One region of the Pseudomonas sp. 3A(2025) genome, then DNA from elsewhere that is predicted to be linked to it. Evidence: predicted binding sites of a transcription regulator. Region 1 holds the regulator's gene; the other holds the start of a gene.
The links. The regulator sigma-54, encoded in region 1, starts transcription at its own class of promoters, with help from an activator protein. The targets are predictions, from matches to a motif close to ANTGGCATNNANNTTGCTNT.
Positions count from the first base shown of each region.

Region 2: a site for sigma-54 is predicted at 8,588-8,607, ahead of ACYP2A_RS22140 (circularly permuted type 2 ATP-grasp protein). Genes of this name have one in related genera too.

Region 1 covers NZ_BAAILM010000113.1:913,264-923,833, reverse strand. The annotation lists gene ACYP2A_RS30915 (class II fumarate hydratase) at 1-818, shown strand, start outside; gene ACYP2A_RS30910 (hypothetical protein) at 849-1,304, shown strand; gene ACYP2A_RS30905 (superoxide dismutase) at 1,306-1,917, shown strand; partial or broken gene ACYP2A_RS30900 (ZIP family metal transporter) at 1,947-2,114, shown strand; gene ACYP2A_RS30895 (HPr family phosphocarrier protein) at 2,206-2,478, opposite strand; gene rapZ (RNase adapter RapZ) at 2,494-3,351, opposite strand; gene ptsN (PTS IIA-like nitrogen regulatory protein PtsN) at 3,354-3,818, opposite strand; gene hpf (ribosome hibernation-promoting factor, HPF/YfiA family) at 3,830-4,138, opposite strand; gene ACYP2A_RS30875 (RNA polymerase factor sigma-54) at 4,259-5,761, opposite strand; gene lptB (LPS export ABC transporter ATP-binding protein) at 5,930-6,655, opposite strand; gene lptA (lipopolysaccharide transport periplasmic protein LptA) at 6,656-7,201, opposite strand; gene lptC (LPS export ABC transporter periplasmic protein LptC) at 7,188-7,760, opposite strand; gene kdsC (3-deoxy-manno-octulosonate-8-phosphatase KdsC) at 7,770-8,294, opposite strand; gene ACYP2A_RS30850 (KpsF/GutQ family sugar-phosphate isomerase) at 8,309-9,283, opposite strand; gene ACYP2A_RS30845 (ATP-binding cassette domain-containing protein) at 9,583-10,392, shown strand; gene mlaE (lipid asymmetry maintenance ABC transporter permease subunit MlaE) at 10,392-10,570, shown strand, end outside.
Region 2 covers NZ_BAAILM010000062.1:101,880-112,449, reverse strand. The annotation lists gene ACYP2A_RS22195 (hypothetical protein) at 5-178, shown strand; gene ACYP2A_RS22190 (c-type cytochrome) at 252-620, shown strand; gene ACYP2A_RS22185 (DUF6021 family protein) at 623-775, opposite strand; gene ACYP2A_RS22180 (DUF4124 domain-containing protein) at 923-1,357, shown strand; gene ACYP2A_RS22175 (DUF6388 family protein) at 1,399-1,692, shown strand; gene ACYP2A_RS22170 (crotonase/enoyl-CoA hydratase family protein) at 1,810-2,499, shown strand; gene ACYP2A_RS22165 (magnesium and cobalt transport protein CorA) at 2,617-3,588, shown strand; gene ACYP2A_RS22160 (amidotransferase) at 3,566-4,315, opposite strand; gene ACYP2A_RS22155 (rhodanese-like domain-containing protein) at 4,887-5,258, shown strand; gene ACYP2A_RS22150 (transglutaminase family protein) at 5,313-6,176, opposite strand; gene ACYP2A_RS22145 (alpha-E domain-containing protein) at 6,173-7,132, opposite strand; gene ACYP2A_RS22140 (circularly permuted type 2 ATP-grasp protein) at 7,145-8,554, opposite strand; gene ACYP2A_RS22135 (ribonuclease E inhibitor RraB) at 8,953-9,291, opposite strand; gene ACYP2A_RS22130 (hypothetical protein) at 9,501-9,737, opposite strand; gene ACYP2A_RS22125 (LTA synthase family protein) at 9,980-10,570, opposite strand, start outside.

The DNA of each region.
Region 1 (10,570 bases):
TGCCGGTACGCCTGAGCCAGGTACTCAATGGCTGGGCGCAACAGATTCGCGCCAACCTCGAAAATCTTCAGGCGCTGCAACCGAGCCTGCAATCGCTGGCCCAGGGCGGTACGGCGGTGGGTACCGGCATCAACGCACACCCTGAGTTCGCTGCGCGCTTCAATGCGCAACTGAGCGCACTGAGCGGCGTGACCTTCACCCCCGGCAAGGATCTGTTCGCCCTGATCGGCTCGCAGGACACGGCGGTCTCGGTTTCTGGCCAGCTCAAGGCCACTGCGGTGTCCTTGATGAAGATCGCCAACGATTTGCGCTGGATGAACTCCGGTCCCCTGGCGGGGCTGGGCGAGATCGAGCTGCAAGCCTTGCAGCCAGGCTCTTCGATCATGCCTGGCAAGGTCAACCCGGTGATTCCGGAAGCCACTGCGATGGTTGCAGCGCAAGTCATCGGCAACGACACCGCGATCACCGTGGCAGGTCAATCGGGCAACTTCGAGTTGAACGTGATGCTGCCGATCGTCGCCCTGAATCTGCTGGGTAGCATCGAGCTGTTGGCCAACTCCAGCCGCCTGCTGGCCGACAAGGCCATCGCCAGCTTCAAGGTCAACCAGGAAAAACTCCAGGAAGCCTTGTCGCGCAACCCGATTCTGGTCACCGCGCTGAACCCGATCATCGGTTATCAGAAGGCTGCCGAGATCGCCAAGAAGGCTTATCAGCAAGGCCGTCCGATCATCGACGTGGCGCTGGAACACACCGACCTGCAACGCAGCCAGCTGGAAGTGTTGCTCAACCCTGAAAAACTGACCGCTGGCGGCATCTGACTCACGCCCGCCATGCCTCTGGAGGTAGCTATGCAGCATTGGAAACGCACTATCGAACAGGCCAATCGCTGTTTCAATCTTGGCGAGTGGGTTGAAGCTCGCGAGTTGTACCTCCAGGCGCTGGCGCTGGCGCAGGTGTTGTTCGAGCGCTGGGCGGACCCGGACGAAGCCGTGGCCGCCTGCGTTATCTCGCATCACAACCTGGCCGATCTACACTTGAGCCTGGGACAGCCCGAGGAGAGCGCCGAATATTTGTGCGCGATCCATCAGCGCCTGTTGCAGACCCTTCAGGATTCACGACTGCCCGAAGCGTTGCGTCAGGCCGCGCTGCGCCATAGCAACAAGACCTACGCCGAGTTGCTGAGCTTCATCAGCGAACACGGTGAATACCCGCGTACCCATCGACTGCTGAGCAGCAACAGCGAGCACACCCGCACGTCGTTGCAGCATTCTTCAGCCACTGGCCATTTCCACGGAGTCCATTGAAATGCCTTATAGCCTGCCTGAGTTGCCTTACGCCTACGATGCTCTGGAACCGTACGTCGATACGGAAACCATGAAGATCCACCACACCAAGCACCACCAGACCTACATCGACAACCTCAACAAGGCCGTTGCCGGTACTGAATACGAGAACCTGTCGGTCGAGGCGCTGGTTGCCAAGGTCAAGGAGCTGCCGGAAAGCCTGCGCCCTGTGGTTACCAACCACGGTGGTGGTCACGCCAACCACTCGCTGTTCTGGACTGTAATGAAGCCCAATGGCGGCGGCGAGCCGACGGGCGAGCTGGCCAAGGCCATCGCTGATGAACTGGGTGGCTTCGAAGCGTTCAAGACCGCGTTCACCGATGCTGCGGTCAAGCGTTTCGGCAGCGGCTGGGCCTGGCTGAGCGTGACCCCCGAGAACAAGCTGGTGGTCGAGCACAGCGCCAACCAGGACAGCCCGCTGGAGAAAGGCAACACGCCTATTCTCGGTCTGGACGTCTGGGAGCACGCCTATTACCTCAAGTACCAGAACCGCCGTGCCGAATACATCGGCGCGTTCTACAACGTCATCAATTGGGATGAAGTTGCCAAGCGTTATGCTGCTGCGCTGGCCTGATCAACCAGGTGGATAATCCAGGGTATCTTATGCGTTCACCAATAAGGTCAGCCCGCCTGCTTCGTTTTGCGTTCGGCAGTCTTTTGCTGCTGGCCGGGATGGTCTTGCTGGCTGCCCAGGCGCTCGCCTGGCTTGATCTTGAACCTTGTCTGTTGCGGGTTCTGGAAGAAGGTGCGAGCTGCGCTCTGGGGTTGGCTTCAAGCTGATCGTGTGCGCTACCCGCATTAAAAAAGGGGCTACCTGAAAGCAGGGCCCCTTTTTTAATATCTGTTGCGTCGGGCGGCGCTGTTACTCGCCTTCATCGAACTTGTTGTTGATCAGCTCGACCAGGCCTTCCAGAGCCTGCTCGGCGCTCTCGCCCTCGGTCGACAGATGAAGCTCGGTGCCTTTGCCGGCGGCGAGCATCATGACGGCCATGATGCTTTTGCCATCGACCAGGCTTTCAGGTGTGCGGCCCACCCTGATCTGGCAGGGAAACTTGCCGGCCACGCCGACAAACTTGGCGGCGGCCCGGGCGTGAAGGCCGAGTTTGTTGATGATGGTGATTTGACGAGCGGGCATCGCAGTGGAAATCCTTCAGCTGAGGTCGCGGTGGCGAACCTGAACGTTCTTGAGTGATTGTTGCAGGACCTTGCCCAGGCGCTCTGTCAGGTAGACGGAGCGATGATGCCCGCCGGTGCAGCCGATGGCTATGGTCACGTAGGAGCGGTTGCTGGCGGCAAAGCGTGGCAGCCATTTATTAAGATAGGTGAAGATGTCCTGAAACATTTCTTCGACATCAGGCTGGGCTGCCAGGTACTCGATGACCACAGGATCGAGGCCCGAATGGTCGCGCAGTTCAGGCTTCCAGTACGGGTTGGGCAGGCAGCGCACATCGAAAACCAGGTCGGCGTCTACGGGCATGCCGCGCTTGAAGCCGAACGATTCGACGAGAAAGGCTGTGCCCGGTTCCGGTTTGTTCAGCAGGCGTAACTTGATGGTGTCACGCAGCTGGTAAAGATTCAGGTGGGTGGTGTTGATCTTCAGGTCGGCCAGGTCGGTGATCGGCCCCAGCAACAGGCTCTCGTCGCGAATGGCCTCGGCCAGCGAGCGCTGTGAATTGCTCAGCGGGTGGCGGCGTCGGGTTTCGGAGAAGCGCTTGAGTAGCGTGGCGTCGTCGGCGTCCAGGTACAGCACATCGCACTGGATGTGCCGGGCACGGACTTCGTCGAGTATGTGCGGGAATCGGGTCAGGTGGCTGGGCATGTTGCGCGCATCGATCGACACGGCCAGCAGCGGTTCGGCCTGCTCGCTGTTGAGCAGGGCGCGTTCAGCCAGTTCCGGCAGCAGTCCGGCTGGCAGGTTGTCGACGCAATAGAAGCCGTTGTCTTCCAGAACGTCCAGCGCAGTGCTCTTGCCTGAGCCTGAGCGGCCACTGACGATGATCATGCGCATGCTCAACGGCCTTTGAGTTCTTCCAGTACGCACTGGTAAAGGTCATCACTGCTTTGCGCGCTACGCAGGCGTTCGCGTACATCGCTGCGATCGAGCATGCCGGCAATCTGGCTGAGCAGTTGCAGATGTTCGTCCGTAGCGGCTTGCGGTACCAGCAGAACGAACAGCAGGTCTACCGGTTCACCGTCGATAGCATCGAAGTCGACCGGTTTCTCAAGGCTCAGGACGGCGCTGATAGGCGACTGGCAGGCCTCGAGGCGACAGTGGGGGATAGCAATACCGTTACCAAAGCCGGTCGAGCCGAGTTTTTCACGGTTCACGAGCTTTTCGAACACGTCTTGCGTGTCCAGCTCGGGGACTTCGCGGCCGATCAGATCGGCGATCTGCTCCAGCACGCGTTTTTTGCTGCCTCCCGGCACGTTCACAAGGGAACGGCCGGGGGTCAGTATTTTTTCAAGTTGAGTCATGGATTGGTTTGTTAGCGAGCGGTCGCACCTTTGAGGATGCTTTGCTGCTTTTCCTTGTGCTTGAGCAATTGTCTGTCGAGCTTGTCGGTGAGCAGGTCGATGGCCGCGTACATGTCGTCATGTTCGGCGTTGGCGACGACCTCTCCACCATGGATATGCAGGGTGGCTTCGATTTTCTGCTTCAGTTTCTCGACCGTCATCGTGACCTGGACATTGGTAATCTTGTCGAAATGCCCTTCAAGCTTTTTGAGTTTGAGCTCCACATACTCACGAAGGGGCTTGGTCACTTCCAGGTGATGTCCACTGATATTAACTTGCATACAGCTCTCTCCTTTGCCAGTGCATAAGAGGCAGGCCGGTGACCTGCCGCTGGAACGCTGTGGCCTGACACAGGCGGGCGGCGTGAGCTCTGGTGCGCTGCCCTGCAGGTGCCTCGTCCGCTACATCAGCCGCTTGCGCTCGCTGGATGGCGCGATCCCGAGGGATTCGCGGTACTTGGCGACTGTGCGACGGGCGACTTGAATGCCTTGTGCCTCCAGTAAACCAGCGATCTTGCTGTCGCTCAATGGCTTTTTCTGATTTTCCGCCGCGACCAGTTTCTTGATGATTGCGCGGATGGCCGTGGACGAGCATTCACCGCCTTCGGAGGTGCTGACGTGGCTTGAAAAGAAGTATTTCAGTTCGTATATGCCACGCGGGGTATGCATGAACTTCTGGGTGGTGACCCGGGAAATGGTCGATTCATGCATGCCGACCGCTTCGGCGATGTCATGCAGGACCAGAGGCTTCATGGCCTCGTCGCCATATTCGAGAAAGCCGCGCTGATGCTCGACGATCTGGGTGGCCACCTTCATCAGGGTTTCGTTGCGGCTTTGCAGGCTCTTGATGAACCAGCGCGCTTCCTGTAACTGGTTACGCATGAAGGTATTGTCGGCGCTGGTGTCGGCGCGACGCACGAAACCTGCGTACTGCGGGTTGACCCGCAGGCGCGGTACCGCTTCCTGGTTCAGCTCGACCAGCCAGCGTTCGCTGTCCTTGCGCACGATGACGTCGGGCACGACGTATTCCGGCTCGCTGGACTCGATCTGTGAGCCGGGACGCGGGTTGAGGCTCTGGACCAGTTCGATGACCTGGCGCAGATCGTCTTCCTTGAGCTTCATGCGGCGCATCAATTGTGCGTAGTCGCGTCCGCCCAGCAGGTCGATATAGTCGGTTACCAGGCGCTGGGCTTCGCTCAGCCATGGCGTGCTGGCGTGCATCTGGCGCAGTTGCAGCAACAGGCATTCGCTCAGGGTGCGCGCGGCGATGCCGGCAGGCTCGAATTGCTGGATGCGGTGCAGCACGGCCTCGATCTCGTCGAGCTCGATGTCCAGTTCGGGATCGAACGCTTCCAGCAGTTCTTCCAGCGACTCTTCCAGGTAGCCCTGGCTGTTGATGCAGTCGATCAGGGTGACGGCGATGAGGCGATCGGTGTCGGACATCGGCGCCACATTGAGCTGCCATAGCAGATGACTTTGCAGGCTTTCACCCGCCGATGTGCGGGTGGTGAAATCCCACTCGTCGTCGTCGCTGCTCGGCAGGCTGCTGGCGCTGGTCTGGTAAATGTCTTCCCAGGCCGTGTCGACCGGCAGCTCGTTAGGAATGCGCTCGTTCCATTCGCCTTCCTCAAGATTATCCACGGTAGGCGCGGAGGTTTCCTGATAAGTCGGTTCCTGGGTCTCGCGTTCGCTGTTGGGCTTGTTCTCGACGTTGTCCGCCATAGGGTCGGAATTGTCGAAGTCGTCGCCTTCTTCCTGGCGTTCCAGCATAGGGTTGGATTCCAGAGCCTCCTGGATCTCCTGTTGCAGGTCCAGGGTCGACAACTGGAGTAAGCGGATAGCCTGTTGCAGCTGCGGTGTCATCGTCAGCTGCTGGCCCATTCTCAAGACTAGCGATGGTTTCATGGCAGTGGCTCAACACCTTCATTCGCCGGCGCGCGTGCGCCATCCACTACAGGGCGCCTGGGCGCCGCCTTTTATAAGCAAGTTATATGCCTGAAATTGAAGCGCTTGCCTAGAGCGCCACGACAAATAATCCGTTGTCAACGGTCATTGTTATGGCTGCAAGGCGCTCTAGAGGCGGAACTCGTGGCCGAGATAGACCTCTTTCACCAGCTCGTTGGCCAGGATGGTCTCGGCATCGCCTTCAGCGATCAGTTGCCCGTCGTTGACGATGTAGGCAGTCTCACAGATATCCAGGGTTTCACGGACGTTGTGATCGGTGATCAGCACGCCAATGCCCTTGGATTTCAGGTGATGGATGATCTGCTTGATGTCGCCGACCGAAATCGGGTCGACCCCGGCAAAGGGCTCGTCCAGCAGAATGAACTTGGGGGCCGTGGCCAGGGCGCGGGCAATTTCTACGCGACGCCGTTCGCCGCCGGACAGGCTCATGCCCAGGCTGTCGCGGATATGCGTGATGTGGAATTCCTGCAAGAGGTTTTCCAGCTCTTTGCGGCGTGCAGTGCCGTCGAGTTCCTTGCGGGTCTCGAGGATGGCCATGATGTTGTCGGCCACGGTCAGCTTGCGAAAGATCGAAGCCTCTTGAGGCAGATAGCCGATACCGGCGCGTGCGCGACCGTGCATCGGCTGGTGGCTGACATCCAGGTCGTCGATCAGTACGCGGCCCTGATCGGCCTGTACCAGGCCGACGATCATGTAGAAGCAGGTGGTCTTGCCGGCACCGTTGGGGCCCAGCAAACCGACGATCTGGCCGCTGTCGATGGACAGGCTGACATCGCGAACGACCTGACGGTTCTTGTAACTCTTGGCCAGGTGCTGGGCTTTAAGCGTCGCCATTTACTCGGCCTTCTGCGGCTGGTCGGTTTTCTTTTTCGGCTGGATGACCATGTCGATCCGTGGCCGTGGTGTGGTCACCTGGCTGCCGGTGGCGCGACCCGCGCTGACGATCTGGCGCACGGTGTCGTAGACGATCTTCTCGCCTTCGGAAGTGTTGCCGTCGTTGATGACCTTGGCCTTGTCGATCAAGACGATGCGATCCTGGGCCGCGTAGTACTGGATCGTCACCGCGTAGGCCTGAACGATCGGCTTGGTGGTCGAGGGCTTCTGCTCGTAATAGGCCAGGTTGCCGACCGAGGTGAACACATCGACCTCGCCCTGGGCATTGCGCGTGATGGTCACGGTGTTGCCGGTGATCTTCATCGAGCCCTGGGTGATGATGACATTGCCCTTGTAGGTGGCGATGCCTTTCTTGTCATCGAGCTGCGCGTCGTCTGACTGGATATGAATCGGCTGGTCACGGTCTGTCGGCAGAGCCCAGGCGCTCGCGCTTCCCAGTACTGCGCCCAGGCCGAGCAAAAAAGGAAGAGTTTTAACGAGACTCATACTGTCCTCTTACGTTGGACAGCAGGTCCATCCTGCCGTCGTTCAAATACGCTTTCATCCCTTTGGCCGTAGTGACACCGCCGCCGGCGTCGATTCTAACGGCTTGCTCGGTCTGCGCATATTGCTTCTGTGGGAATACCGTCATTCGACTGCTGGTAATGATAGTCGAACGGTTCTTTTCATCGGTGCGCGCCACGCGCACATCGTCGATCAGCTCGACCTGTTCGCCGCCGGGCGACACTTCGCCACGAACGCTCTGCACATGCCACGGAAACGCTGTGCCACGGTACATCTGCAGGTCTGGCCGGGTCAGCAGGCTGACGTCCGTGGCCTTGACGTGCTCGACCTTGTCGGCGGTCATTTCGTACTGCACCTTGCCATCGGGCAGGTACTGCACGCTGCGGGCATTGATCGCGTAATAGTCGATGGCGGTCTCGTCAGGCGTCACGGCGGGTTGCTCCATGAAGCTTTCGGGGCTGACGTTCCAGTAGCCGACTGCTGCCAGCAGGAAAGCCAGTACGCCAAGTATCAGGAAAGTCCGGATCTTTTTACTGAGCATGAGCAATGTCTACAGGTAGGCGGCGTTGGCCGCTTCAAGGTTGCCCTGGGCGTTGAGGATCAGTTCGCAGAACTCGCGAGCTGCACCTTCGCCACCCCTGGCGCTGGTCACGCCATGAGCGTGCTGGCGAACAAAAGTAGCCGCATTGGCCACGGCCATGCCCAGGCCAACACGACGAATCACCGGCAAGTCTGGCAGATCGTCACCCAGATAGGCGACTTGTTCGTAGCTCAGGTTCAATTCACCGAGCAACTGGTCAAGCACGACCAGTTTGTCTTCGCGGCCCTGGAACAGGTGAGCAATGCCCAGGTTTTTCGCGCGGCGCTCGACCAGTGGGGTCTTGCGCCCGCTGATGATTGCGGTATCGACACCCGAGGCAATCAGCATCTTGATGCCATGACCGTCCAGGGTGTTGAACGTCTTGAATTCGCTGCCGTCCTCCAGGAAGTACAGGCGGCCGTCGGTCAGTACGCCGTCGACATCGAAGATTGCCAGCTTGATCTTGCTGGCGCGTTGCAGCAGTTCGTCGCTCATGGTCCGGTTCTCCATTACATGACTCCTGCGCGCAGGAGGTCTTGCAGGTTGAAAGCGCCTGTCGGGCGGTCTTCTTCGTCGACCACGATCAGGGCACTGATCTTGTGGTCTTCCATGATTTTCAGGGCTTCGGCGGCCAGCATATCGGCGTGTGCAGTCTTGCCGTGCACGGTCATGACTTCGTCGATGGTGATCTGGCGAATGTCGAGCGGGCGGTCCAGAGTGCGGCGCAGGTCACCATCAGTGAAGACGCCTGCCAGTCTGCCGTCATCTTCAAGGATCGCGGTCATGCCCAGGCCCTTGTGGGTCATTTCCAGCAAGGCATCGCGCAGTGGCGTGCCGCGCTGCACTTTGGGCAAGGCATCGCCACTGTGCATCACATGTTCGACCTTGAGCAGCAAACGCCGGCCCAGAGCGCCGCCGGGGTGCGAAAAGGCAAAGTCTTCGGCGGTAAAGCCACGGGCATCGAGCAGGGCCACGGCCAGGGCATCGCCCATCACCAGTGCGGCGGTGGTCGAGGAGGTCGGGGCCAGGTTCAGCGGGCAGGCTTCCTGCTCGACATGCGCGTTGAGATTGACGTCGGCCGCACGGGCCAGCGTCGACTCAGGGTTGCCGGTCAGGCTGATCATGCGGATGCCCAGGCGCTTGATCAGCGGCAGCAGGGTGACGATCTCGCTGGTGGTGCCTGAGTTGGACAGGGCCAGGATCACATCGTCGCGGGTAATCATACCCATGTCGCCGTGGCTGGCTTCGGCAGGATGCACGAAAAACGCTGTCGTGCCGGTGCTGGCCAGGGTGGCGGCGATCTTGCGGCCGATATGCCCGGACTTGCCCATGCCGACCACGACCACGCGGCCCTTGCTGGCCAGAATCAGTTCGCAGGCACGCACGAAGTCAGCGTCGATGTGCCTCAGCAGACCGTTGATAGCTTCTATTTCGAGGCGGATGGTGCGCTGTGCGGAATGAATCAGGTCGCTGGTTGAGCTCATGTCTGAAATTGGTCAGCTTGGGAAAAGCCAAGGATTATAGCCGTAATATCGCCTGCGCTCACACTCTGATCGCTGCAGCGATGTGCAATTGTATGCTTGTCGGGAAACCGCCATGCGTGTCGAGGTGTCTGACCTGCATCGTAACAGCATGTGAACACAAGCACTGGACGTCGGTTCTGCGCTTGGGTGGCACGATACTGCGGTGGTATAGTTCGCGGCTTGTCCGGCCCGACCCTGCCATCCAAGCCTCAGGCGCAGCGGTCATGCGCAGGGATGAGACCGTATCGCTAGGAGTTTAAATGAGTGCCGATGACGCGTATGCGGTCGAGTTGAAGGGCGTTACCTTCAAACGCGGTGCCCGCAATATTTTCAGTGATGTCGATATCCGTATTCCACGGGGCAAGGTAACCGGGATCATGGGGCCGTCAGGGTGTGGCAAGACCACGCTGCTGCGCCTGATGGGTGCCCAGTTGCGTCCCGATGCCGGAGAAGTGTGGGTCAACGGCCAGAACCTGCCCCAGCTGTCGCGTGGCGATCTGTTCGATGCCCGCAAGCAGATGGGCGTCCTGTTCCAGAGCGGTGCGCTGTTCACTGACCTGGATGTGTTCGAGAACGTGGCTTTTCCTTTGCGCGTCCATACCCAGTTGCCCGAAGACATGATCCGCGACATCGTGCTGTTGAAGTTGCAGGCGGTGGGCTTGCGCGGTGCGGTCGAACTGATGCCCGACGAGTTGTCCGGGGGCATGAAGCGGCGCGTGGCGCTGGCCCGGGCCATTGCCCTGGACCCGCAGATTCTCATGTACGACGAACCCTTCGTCGGTCAGGACCCGATCGCCATGGGGGTTCTGGTGCGCCTGATCCGGCTGTTGAACGACGCGCTGGGTATCACCAGTATCGTGGTGTCGCACGACCTGACCGAGACTGCGAGCATTGCCGACTACATCTATGTGGTGGGCGACGGCCAGGTACTGGGGCAGGGCACACCTGAAGAATTGATGGGCTCGGATAACCCGCGCATCCGTCAGTTCATGACCGGCGAGCCGGATGGTCCGGTGCCATTTCATTATCCCGCGCCGGATTTTCGCGAAGACCTGTTGGGGAAGCGCTGATGCGCAACAAATCAGTCATGGATCGCGTCCGCCTGCTCGGGCGCTCGGCCATCGATATCGTTACGGTAATGGGGCGCTCCGGCATTTTTCTGGTCAACGCCCTGCTGGGGCGTGGCAACGTCAGCGGCGGCTTTCAGTTGCTGGTCCGGCAACTGTACTCGGTCGGTGTGCTGTCGCT
Region 2 (10,570 bases), on a different contig from region 1:
GACCATGGACCGCCAACACGCTCTTCAGCAAATACGCGAAGATCGCCTGCGCCTCGAAAAAGAGTTGCGCGACTCGGCTGACCCTCGCGCTGAAATGCGCAGCATGCTGCTGTCCGCCAGCCTTGGCGCCGTGTTCACCGTGGGATTATTCGTGGCGGCCTACACGTTTTTTTCCTGAGGCTTTTACGCAGTACACCTCATCTTTCGTGTGGGTTAGCATGCACGCCCTGACCCATGCACTACCGAGCCCCATGAAGAACATCGCTTTACTGCTGTCAATGCTACTGACAACCAGCATCGCCCATGCCGCAGGCGATGCCGAAGCCGGCAAGGCGGTTTACACCCGGCTCTGCTCGGGCTGTCACAAGATCGGCCCATCGGCACGCGCAGCCTTCGGCCCGCAGCTCAATGGCGTCATCGATCGCCCTGCCGGGCAGACCGATGACTACAAGTACACCGATGCCTTACATGCCTCGGGCATCGTCTGGACCCCCGAGAAAATTGCAGCTTTCGTCAAGGATCCGGATGGCGTGATTCCCGGTACGCGCATGAAGCTGTGGTGGATCGGCAATGATCAACGCATGGAAGACCTGCTCGAATATCTCAGATCCAATCGCTGACGCTATTCGTCATCCGGCTCGTTGTAAGGTGGATAGTCGCCTTTGGGTGCGTCCTTTTCTGGCGTTTTGGCCGGGGACAAAGGATCAACCTGCGGATCCTCGACATCCGGCGACTCGGGATCGAAGTTCAGGTCATCTGATTCAGGGTCTGACATGCAAAATCTCCAGTGCAGTGATAAAGCCTCTATTACTGGTCCGAACAATGCCCGCCTCAAAAGTGCGCCATAGACAGACGAACGGCATTCGCGCCTATTCTCACCAATAAGCAAATGCTAGCCTTGCCATCCTCAAGGAGAGTTCGTATGAAAAGGCCTTCATTATTTATCGCCCCTGCGCTGTGTCTTGTTTTGTGCACATCGGTACAAGCCGAGATTTATAAGTGTGTCTCGGCGCAGGGTGCCGTCAGCTATAGCTCGATTTCCTGTCCTCAAGCGACGGTACAGAGGGCAGGGCCGCCACTGGCCATGCCGGATATGCCTCGCGATCACGTACACAAGGTCAATCTGCAGGCCATTCAAAACCTGAAAGTCAGCGGCAAGGCCAACACGTATGTCATTGAAGGCGAAGGTTACAAGCAGGTGCAGCGCAATCGCTTGCCGCCGCCGACCGTGCCTTCGCAGTGCGTCAGCCCCCGCTACGACAGCCAGTGCTTTGACCCTTCCGGCGGACAGTCTTCCATCAATGCGGCGCGGCGCAAGAACGCGGCGGGCTTGCCAGAGGGTGCCAGCCATAGATAATGGCGCTTTTTCGTATCCGCCAGCCTGTGAGGAGCCCCGCAATGAATCTTGACCAATGGCACGAAGCAGCCCTGAGCAAATACCTGGCAACCCATCCGACCCTCAAGGATGAAATCAGCCAGCTCAGCGCCAAAGAGCAACAGCAACAGGTGCAATGGGCGTTTGAGGACAGCGCCGAAGAACAAGGCATTGAGCCTTGGGAACTGGCACTGCAGTTGATCGCCGAATCCCCCGAGCAACTTAAAAGCATGCGCCTGGAAGCTCATCGGCAAGTGGCCGAGGCACTGGGCATGGAGTGGGAAGAGTACTGCGGTTTCAACGATATCGAGCCGTGAAGATTCGGCATGGCGACATGAACTGTCAGACCGCTCATGACCGATGAGTCAGTCCTTTACCTGCCCGCGCCGGGTGGGTAACGTCTGCGCATTATTACGACAACAAGGAATTGCGCCATGACCGACCTGGTCTCGTATCACCTGCAAGACGGCATCGCCACGCTGACGTTGAACAACGGCAAGGTCAACGCCCTGTCGCCGGCCGTGCTGACTGCGCTCGATGCAGCGCTGGATCAAGCCATACAGGATCGCGCCGTGGTGATCCTTACCGGGCAGCCAGGCATTCTGTCGGGCGGTTACGATCTCAAGGTCATGACGTCCGGCCCGCAGGCCGCTATCGACCTGGTGGCGCAGGGTTCTACACTGGCGCGACGCATTCTGGCCCACCCCTTCCCTGTTATCGTCGCATGCCCTGGACATGCCGTGGCCAAGGGTGCCTTTTTGCTGCTGTCGGCCGATTACCGGATTGGCGTCGAAGGTGCTTTCAACATCGGCCTCAACGAAGTACAGATCGGCATGACCATGCACCACGCCGGCATCGAGCTGGCGCGTGACCGGTTGCGCAAGTCGGCCTTTAACCGTGCAGTGATCAACGCAGAAATGTTCAACCCGCAGCAGGCGCTGCAAGCCGGCTTCCTCGATCAGGTGGTCAGCAGTGAAGCGCTGCACGACACTGCTCGTCAGGTCGCTGCACACTTGCAGAAGCTGAACATGAAGGCGCATGCGCAAACCAAGCTCAAGGTGCGCCATGCCTTGCTGCAGACGCTGGACGCCGCCATCGAGAAAGACCGCCAGCATCTGGTGTAAGCAAGCCTGCCTCACGCCGTGCCGACTCAGCCCGAACTCATGGCAGGCGCCACAATCTGATCAACGAGCGCGCAGACCCCTCTGGCGCCGTTACCCTCTGGAAGAAGCGAACTATCTATGGGCCGAGTCGTTGCAGCAGCGGTTTACAGTGCAGGCCGGAAAGTCAGCAACATCACACTGGATGAAGGCGCGTCCTGGGCCGCCAGGCCTGGCCACTTTGTCTGGATCGGCCTGGAAAAACCCGACCCGCAGGAACTGGCCAGCCTGAAGAAGCAGTTCAACCTGCATGAGCTGGCCATTGAAGACGCACTGGAAGTGCACAGCCGGCCCAAGCTGGAAACCTTTGGCGACGCCCTGTTCATCGTCACCTATGCGCCCATCAGGGAAGACGGCAAGTTACAGTTCATCGAGACGCATATCTTTGCCGGCAAGGGCTATGTGATCACCTCACGCAACGGCCACTCCAAGTCCTACAGCGTGGTACGCCAACGCTGCGAGGCGCGCCCGCTGCTGCTCGAACATGGCGAGGACTTTGTACTTTATGCCTTGCTGGATTTCGTGACGGAGAATTACCAGCCGGTCACCGAAGCCATTCACTGCGAACTTGAAGAGCTGGAACAAAGCGTTCTCAACGGCGTGATGAGTGACACCCTTATCCATCGCATTCACAGCCTGCGCCGCGATCTGCTGCGCTTGTGGCGTTACCTGGCGCCCATGGTCGAGGTCGGTGAAGAATTGCAGAAACTCAGTTTCCCCTTCATCGACAAAAACATGCGTCCGTACTTTCGCGACGTGGAAATTCATGTCAAACGGCAGATGGAAGACATCGCCAACCTGCGCGACATCGCCAGTCAGACCATCGAGATCGGCCTGCTGCTGGAATCGTCGCGACAAAGTCTGGTGCAGCGCAAGTTCGCCGCCTGGGCGGCCATCCTGGCCTTCCCTACGGCCATCGCCGGTATCTACGGCATGAACTTCGAGAACATGCCGGAGCTGAGCTGGCATTACGGTTATTTCATCGTACTGGGCGTCATCGTTGGTGGCTGTACCGGACTGTTTGCCAGCTTCAAGCGCTCAGGTTGGCTATAGACGCTGTTGCCAGCTCGGGTTTGTAGGCCACAAAGCGCATCATCCATTCGGCCACGGTGGTGCCGTGGTGGTCATGTTCCAGGCTGGCCAACGCGGTACGGTACAGCGCTTCGCCCAGCGATTCCTGGCGGATGTCCATCAACGCTTTGGAATAGTCGTGAATGAACTCCGGGTGCCCCTGAAAGCACAGCACCTGATCGTTGATGTGATAGGCCGCGAACGGACAGAAGTCACTTGAGGCAATGACCGTGGCGTGCCCAGGCAGGCGCGTCACCTGGTCCTGATGGCTGATCAGCAGTGTCAGGTCATCAAGATTCGGCGTCATCCACGGTGCAGCGGTGTGCAGCCGGTAGTGGTGAATACCGACACCCCAGCCACGGCTCGCCCGCTCAGTCTGGCCACCCAGCAGCAAGGCCAGCAACTGATGGCCGAAACAGACGCCCAGCAATTTTTCACCGCGCTGATAAAGCTTTAGCAGGTACGCCTTGAGGGTCTGGATCCAGGGGTCGCTGCCAAACGAGTCGGCCTTGCTGCCGGTCACCAGCCAGGCATCGAAATGCTCATCCTCAGCCGGGTAATCACCTTGCATGACGTTATAAATGACGAACTGCGCCTTGATCGGCTGGCGGGCGAACATCTTCTCGAACATCCGGCCATAGCTTTGGTACGGCTCGACCAGTTCTGGACGCAGCACATCGGTTTCCAGGATGCAGATACGTAACGGCATTGAAAATTGACCTGAAACAGTGAAGGAGAATTAGGACGTGCCAAGCCTGCCTTGCCAAGGCTTGCAAATCAAGTCACACCCGCAGTGACTCCCCGGACGAACGGTCAAGCACAGACTTATCAGTGATGAGGCGTCTAGACGAGGCATCGACAAGGTGATCATATTCTTTTGATAACGCAGAGAAATTAGCAATTTCATTTAAATACCAAAGCGTTCTAAGCCCGATGAAACAAGGCCTCTAAGGTTAAATCTGTATCTTGGCGGGGCGTAATAACGATTTTTATAGCGCCGCTCTTCCCGCCCCGATAACCGTTATACCTGCCCTATGGCTTCACCCTTTGCCAGCCTACCGATTTCCAGACAGAAACCGGCCGGCTGTTGTCGCTCAGGAATAACAACAAAAGGCAGTCAGCCATGCTTAATCATTCGAAATATCGTCAGGCCGGGCTTATCCTGTTTGCAACCATACTGGTATTGATCGTACCGAACCTGAGCCGCTTGTTCGGTTGAAACAGACAACGCGCCATCGATCGGTACTGGTTTGTCGTCAGGTAATCAGGGAGATCGGCTTATGCGTCAATGGATAGCTTTAGCGTTGCTGACCTGCGGTGTTGGCGCCCAGGCCGGTGTAGTGGATCAGGCCAGTGCAGTGACCGCCTTGAAGGAAGGCAAGCTGGCAGTGGATGTGCGCAGCCAGATCGAATATGACGCCGGCACGGTGCTTAACGCCGTGCGTGTCGATGATCGCCGGCTGGTCAACCAGATGAAACTGGTGCTCAACGATCGCAATTCGGTGTTCGTGATTTTTTCCAGCAGCGATGAAAAAGCCAGCCGCGCCCAGGACAAGCTGCGTAACGCCGGCTATTTCAGCGTGGTGAATGGCGGTAACTACGAAGAGCTGCATAACGCGCTCTACGACATCAGCGACGACCCCGCCGAATAACGCTCCCCACACTCAAGCTGGCAGGCCGGATTTTTTATCCGGCCTGCCCTGCTGTCATGGGTGCTGCGCTTGTGTCTGTTTTTGCGATGACGATTGTGACTGGGACTGCGATTGCTTCTGTGCGTGGATCTGAATCGGCTCGGCCGGCTCCACCAGCACTCGCGCATGCATCTGCTCGAAACCACCGCCACGGCGCATACCGCGCACCGGACAAGCGTCCAGATAATCCAGGCCAACCGCCACTTTCAGATGGCGCTCGGGGATGGCGAGCTGATTGGTGACATCAAAGCTGTACCAGGCGTCATCGATCCACGCCTCGGCCCAGGCATGGCTGGACAGGTGATCACTGTCTTCGCTGCACAGATAACCCGACACATAACGCGCCGGAACCCCCAGGCTACGGGCACACGCCAGGAACGCATGGGTATGGTCCTGACACACACCGCTACGCCCGGCAAAAGCCTGCGCAGCACTGGTATCGACCTCGGTAGCGCCCGGGGTGTACACCATGTGCTGATTCAACGCATGCATCAGATCGATCAGTGCCGCCCGGTCGGTGCGCTGCTGGCTCTGCACAGCCGCAAACTCACGCAGCGCCTGGTCAGGCTCGGTGAGCTGGGTGGAGCGCAGAAACGGCAGCGGTGACTGGGCTTCATGCTCGCACTCACGGGTAGGGTCGATCTCTACCTGGCCCCGCGCACTGATCTTGATCGCCTCATGCGGCTCGTCCAGGGTCATCACGTGCAGAATATTACCGTACGGGTCGACCTGGGCACGCACTGGACGCGGCAGGTTCAGTTGCCAGCTGAGGATTTTCTGGCGCTCGCTGTCATGCGGGGTCAGACGCAAATACTGGATGCTGGCGCGGACCTGGGCTTCATAGTGGTAGCAGGTCTCATGGCTGATCGAAAGTCTCATGCAACCTCCAGATAGGACGTGTGAATGGCATCGCCCAAGCGGGCCACCAAGGGAAGGAAGCCGTTCAGCCACTCATGCAGACCTGCATCGAGCACTTCGTCGATACCGGTAAAACGCAGACGGGCATGCAGCTCCGCTGCCAGTCGCTGGGCCGGACGACCGTTGTCACCCGGCAGGCTGGTGAGAATCTCATCGATCTCTTCCAGGCACGCGAGCAACGAGCGCGGCGTGTCGGCGCGTAACAGCAACAGCTCGGACACATGGCGCGCGTCGGGCGCATCGCGGTACAACTCGGTGTAGGCCTCGAAGCACGACAGCGCGCGCAACAAGGCGCTCCACTGATAGTAGCCGGCGGCCGAGTTGTCGGCGGCGGCATTGGCATGCGAGCCGCGCAGTTCGAGCATGTCGTAGCGAGCGTCGAGCATGCGCAATGTATTGTCGCTACGCTCGATGAAGGTGCCCAGGCGAATGAAGCGGAATGCATCGTTACGCATGATGGTGCCGTAGGTGGCGCCGCGAAACAGGTGCGAGCGCTCCTTGACCCATTCACAGAAACGGCTCAACCCGTAACGCGTCAGCCCTTGCTGGGCAATGCCACGAATTTCCAGCCACGTGGAGTTGATGTTCTCCCAGATATCGGCCGTGATCCGTCCGCGCACCGCGTGTGCACAGCTGCGCGCGGCACCCAGGCAGCTGTAGATGCTCGCCGGGTTGCTGGCGTCCAGCGCAAAGAAATGCAGCATGCGTTCAGCATGCATTTCGCCGTGGCGCTCTACATAGGCATCCAGGGTGCCGGTGATCAACAGCGGCATGGCAATTTCGTCCAGCCCGTCGCCACGCCCGTCCTGAGGCATCAGCGACAGGGAATAACTGACGTCGAGCATGCGCGCGAGGTTTTCGACCCGTTCAAGGTAACGCGACATCCAGAACAGATCAGAGGCAGTTCTACTAAGCATAGGCAGGCATCCTTAATCCTCGACCACCCAGGTGTCCTTGGTACCGCCACCCTGAGACGAGTTCACCACCAGTGAGCCTTCACGCAAGGCGACCCGGGTGAGCCCGCCGGGCACCACGCGGGTTTCGCGGCCGGACAGGACAAATGGACGAAGATCGATGTGTCGCGGGGCGATGCCGTTCTCGACGAAGGTCGGACAGGTCGACAGGGACAAGGTGGGTTGGGCAATGTAAGCGTGCGGCTTGGCAATCAGGCGCGCGCGGAAAGCTTCGATCTCGGCAGCCGTAGCGGCAGGGCCGACCAGCATGCCGTAGCCGCCGGAACCCTGGGTCTCCTTGACCACCAGATCCTTGAGATTGGCCAGCACATGAGACAGCTCGGCCGGTTTGCGGCACTGCCAGGTCGGCACGTTCTTGAGAATCGGTTCTTCATCGAGATAGAAGCGGATCATGTCGGTGACGTACGGATAGATCGACTTGTCGTCCGCCACCCCGGTGCCGATGGCATTGGCCAATACCACGTTACCGCTGCGGTAGGCCGCCAACAGTCCGGGCACGCCGAGCGTCGAGTCCGGCCTGAAGGCCAGCGGGTCGAGGAAGGCGTCATCCAGGCGACGGTAGATGACATCCACCGGCTTTGGACCCGAGGTCGTACGCATGAACACCCGGTCGTCACGCACGAACAGGTCGGCGCCTTCCACCAGCTCGACACCCATTTCCCGCGCCAGAAACGCATGCTCGAAAAACGCACTGTTGAAGCGCCCGGGCGTCAGTACCACAACGCTGGGGTTATCCAGCGGGCTGGAGCTTTTAAGGGTATCGAGCAACAGGTTCGGATAATGATCGATCGGTGCAATGCGCTGCGCGGCAAATAACTCCGGGAACAAACGCATCATCATCTTGCGGTCTTCAAGCATGTAGCTCACGCCGCTTGGCGTACGCAAGTTGTCTTCGAGCACGTAATAGGTGCCGTCGGCGTCGCGTACCAGGTCCACGCCCGAGATATGCGAGTACAGATCCCGGTGCAGGTCGAGACCTTGCATTGCCAGTTGATACTGATCGTTGGCCAGCACTTGTTCGGCTGGAACGATACCCGCCTTGATAATGCGCTGGTCGTGATACAGATCGGCAAGAAACATGTTCAGCGCCTTGACGCGCTGAATACAGCCACGCTCGACAATCCGCCATTCACTGGCTGGAATGCTGCGTGGAATGGTATCGAAAGGAATCAACCGTTCGGTGCCCTGCTCGTCCCCATAGAGCGTGAACGTAATCCCGGCGCGATGAAACAACAGATCGGCCTCACGGCGCCGTTGAGCGAGCAGCTCTGGCGGCGCGTCCCCTAGCCAACGGGCAAATTCCCGGTAATGCGGGCGAACCAGACCGCCAGCATCGTACATCTCATCATAAAAGGTGCGGATCATGCCGTACTCCTTGTCACCCAGGGCACGGAAGCCTTCGCAAGGCCCGTGCCACCGGCATAAACCCTTTGTTATCAATTATTTACGAATAGGCAAGACATTAAACGCACCATCCTTGTGCACAAACCAACCTGAAGATTCACTGACGCCTCATTCGCAGGCACTGCTCGGGTGAAAACTATAGGCCGCATAGAAAGAGTTGATTACCGGGGTGGCTATTAGTTCGCCATAATCGCCACACGCAAGCAGACAAGGCACCGGCCCTCCCCGACCGATTCTGCGTTGCACCCGATTGTTGACCGGATTCCCGTTTGAGCCACTGCTTGCAGTGGCTTTTTTTTGGCCTGTATTTTTGTTTTGGGCTTTGCCGCTGCACCGTTAAGGCGCCTCGGCAATGCTATTCAGTTCAGACGTCTGAGTTCGTGCTTGACCCCCCAGCCCTCGACTTCGCCGTCCAGCGGCAGGATGGCAGTTTGCAAATCGTGCTCGAAGTCACCGATGCCGTTGTAAGTGGCATACATGACCTTGCTGACCTGTAAATGCCAGGCACCGTCTTCACGTTCGTTGATCTGGGTATTGAGCGATTCGCCACGAAATTGTTGAGCAGCTTTACGGGCCCGTCTCTCATCGGGGAACACAGCGTAGAACTCGATGGGATGGATGCGGGCGAAGTCAAAACCGCCCTCTTTCATACAGCGCAGCACGTGGGTGCTGATGTCTTCCGAATGGGCTGTGCTCATGAAACGTCCTCCTATGCAACGATAGATAGAGTTTCAACGCAGGTGTGCACCCGGCGAAGCCTGGCGCACGCCTGGCAATCAAGCATGAAGCGCGACGACGCTGGTCTGCACCAGAGCACACGTCGACGGAAGGGGCCGTATGACCGGCCCCGCTTGCAGAGTAGTCCTATCGCCAGTCACCTGCCAAGAGGCTTGAATGATCAAGGCACTCAGGAGACTTCTTCGATGGATTTGATTTCGACGCTGTTGTGGTCTTTAAGGGTCTTGAGCGTAGGTTCGGCCGTGCGCCCTTCCAGATCGTTGAGGTTCAACTCATCGGTCACCGGAAAAAGTTTATGGCGCAGCAATCGAGCAGCTTTCTCATGGTCGGGGCGCTCTGGCGAATCGACATTCACGCATTGCGCTACACCATCCTTATCGACATACGAGACGGCCCACTGTTTCATCAATGCCTCCGCAATTCAGCCAGACGTTGGCTTACGTGATCTTGACCGGGAAGTTAAGCGGTTCGTTCAAATCCAGTGCAGGGGTTTTGCCGACTGCAGAGCCTGCAAGTCGTGGTGGATGAACGGTGCACCGACAAGAGGCCGAACACTGCATGCCTTACTTTAGACGGCGGCGCGGCATGCGGATGGCGAACCACAAAAAAAGGCCCCGAAGGGCCTTTCAAAACACGTTGTAACGCTGATCAGTTCTTGCTGGCCTCTACGCCTGCGGTGTTGTCCAGCAGGCTCTTGGTGGCCGTTTGCAGGAAGCTTTCAAGCTTGCGCTTGAGCTCGTCGCTGTCGGCGGCATCCGGCACCAGTTCGGCCGACGGTTGTGCGCCCAGACGGTAGGTCAGCACCTTGGCCGGCATGTCTACCGCCTCGATCAGGATGCGGTTGCCGCTGATGATACCGACTACCTGTTCGCTGCCGGACGGCTTGATGACACCAAAGCCCTTGTCGCCCGCAGGCAGGTTCAGCAGGTCACGACCCCAGCACTGATGACGGGTTTCGCCGCCGAGGCGGCCCATGATGGTGGGCACTACATCGACCTGGGTACCGACGATGCTGCTGCGCTTGCCGAACTTGTCCTGGATGCCCGGTGCGATCAACAGCAACGGTACGTTGAAACGACCCAGGTCCAGCTCGGTCAGCTGCCGATTGTTGCCAAAACCATGGTCGCCCAGCACCACGAACAGGGTTTCGTTGTAGTACGGCTCTTTCTTGGCCTTTTCGAAGAACTGGCCCAGCGCCCAGTCCGAATACCGCATGGCAGTCAGGTGCTCATCCAGCGT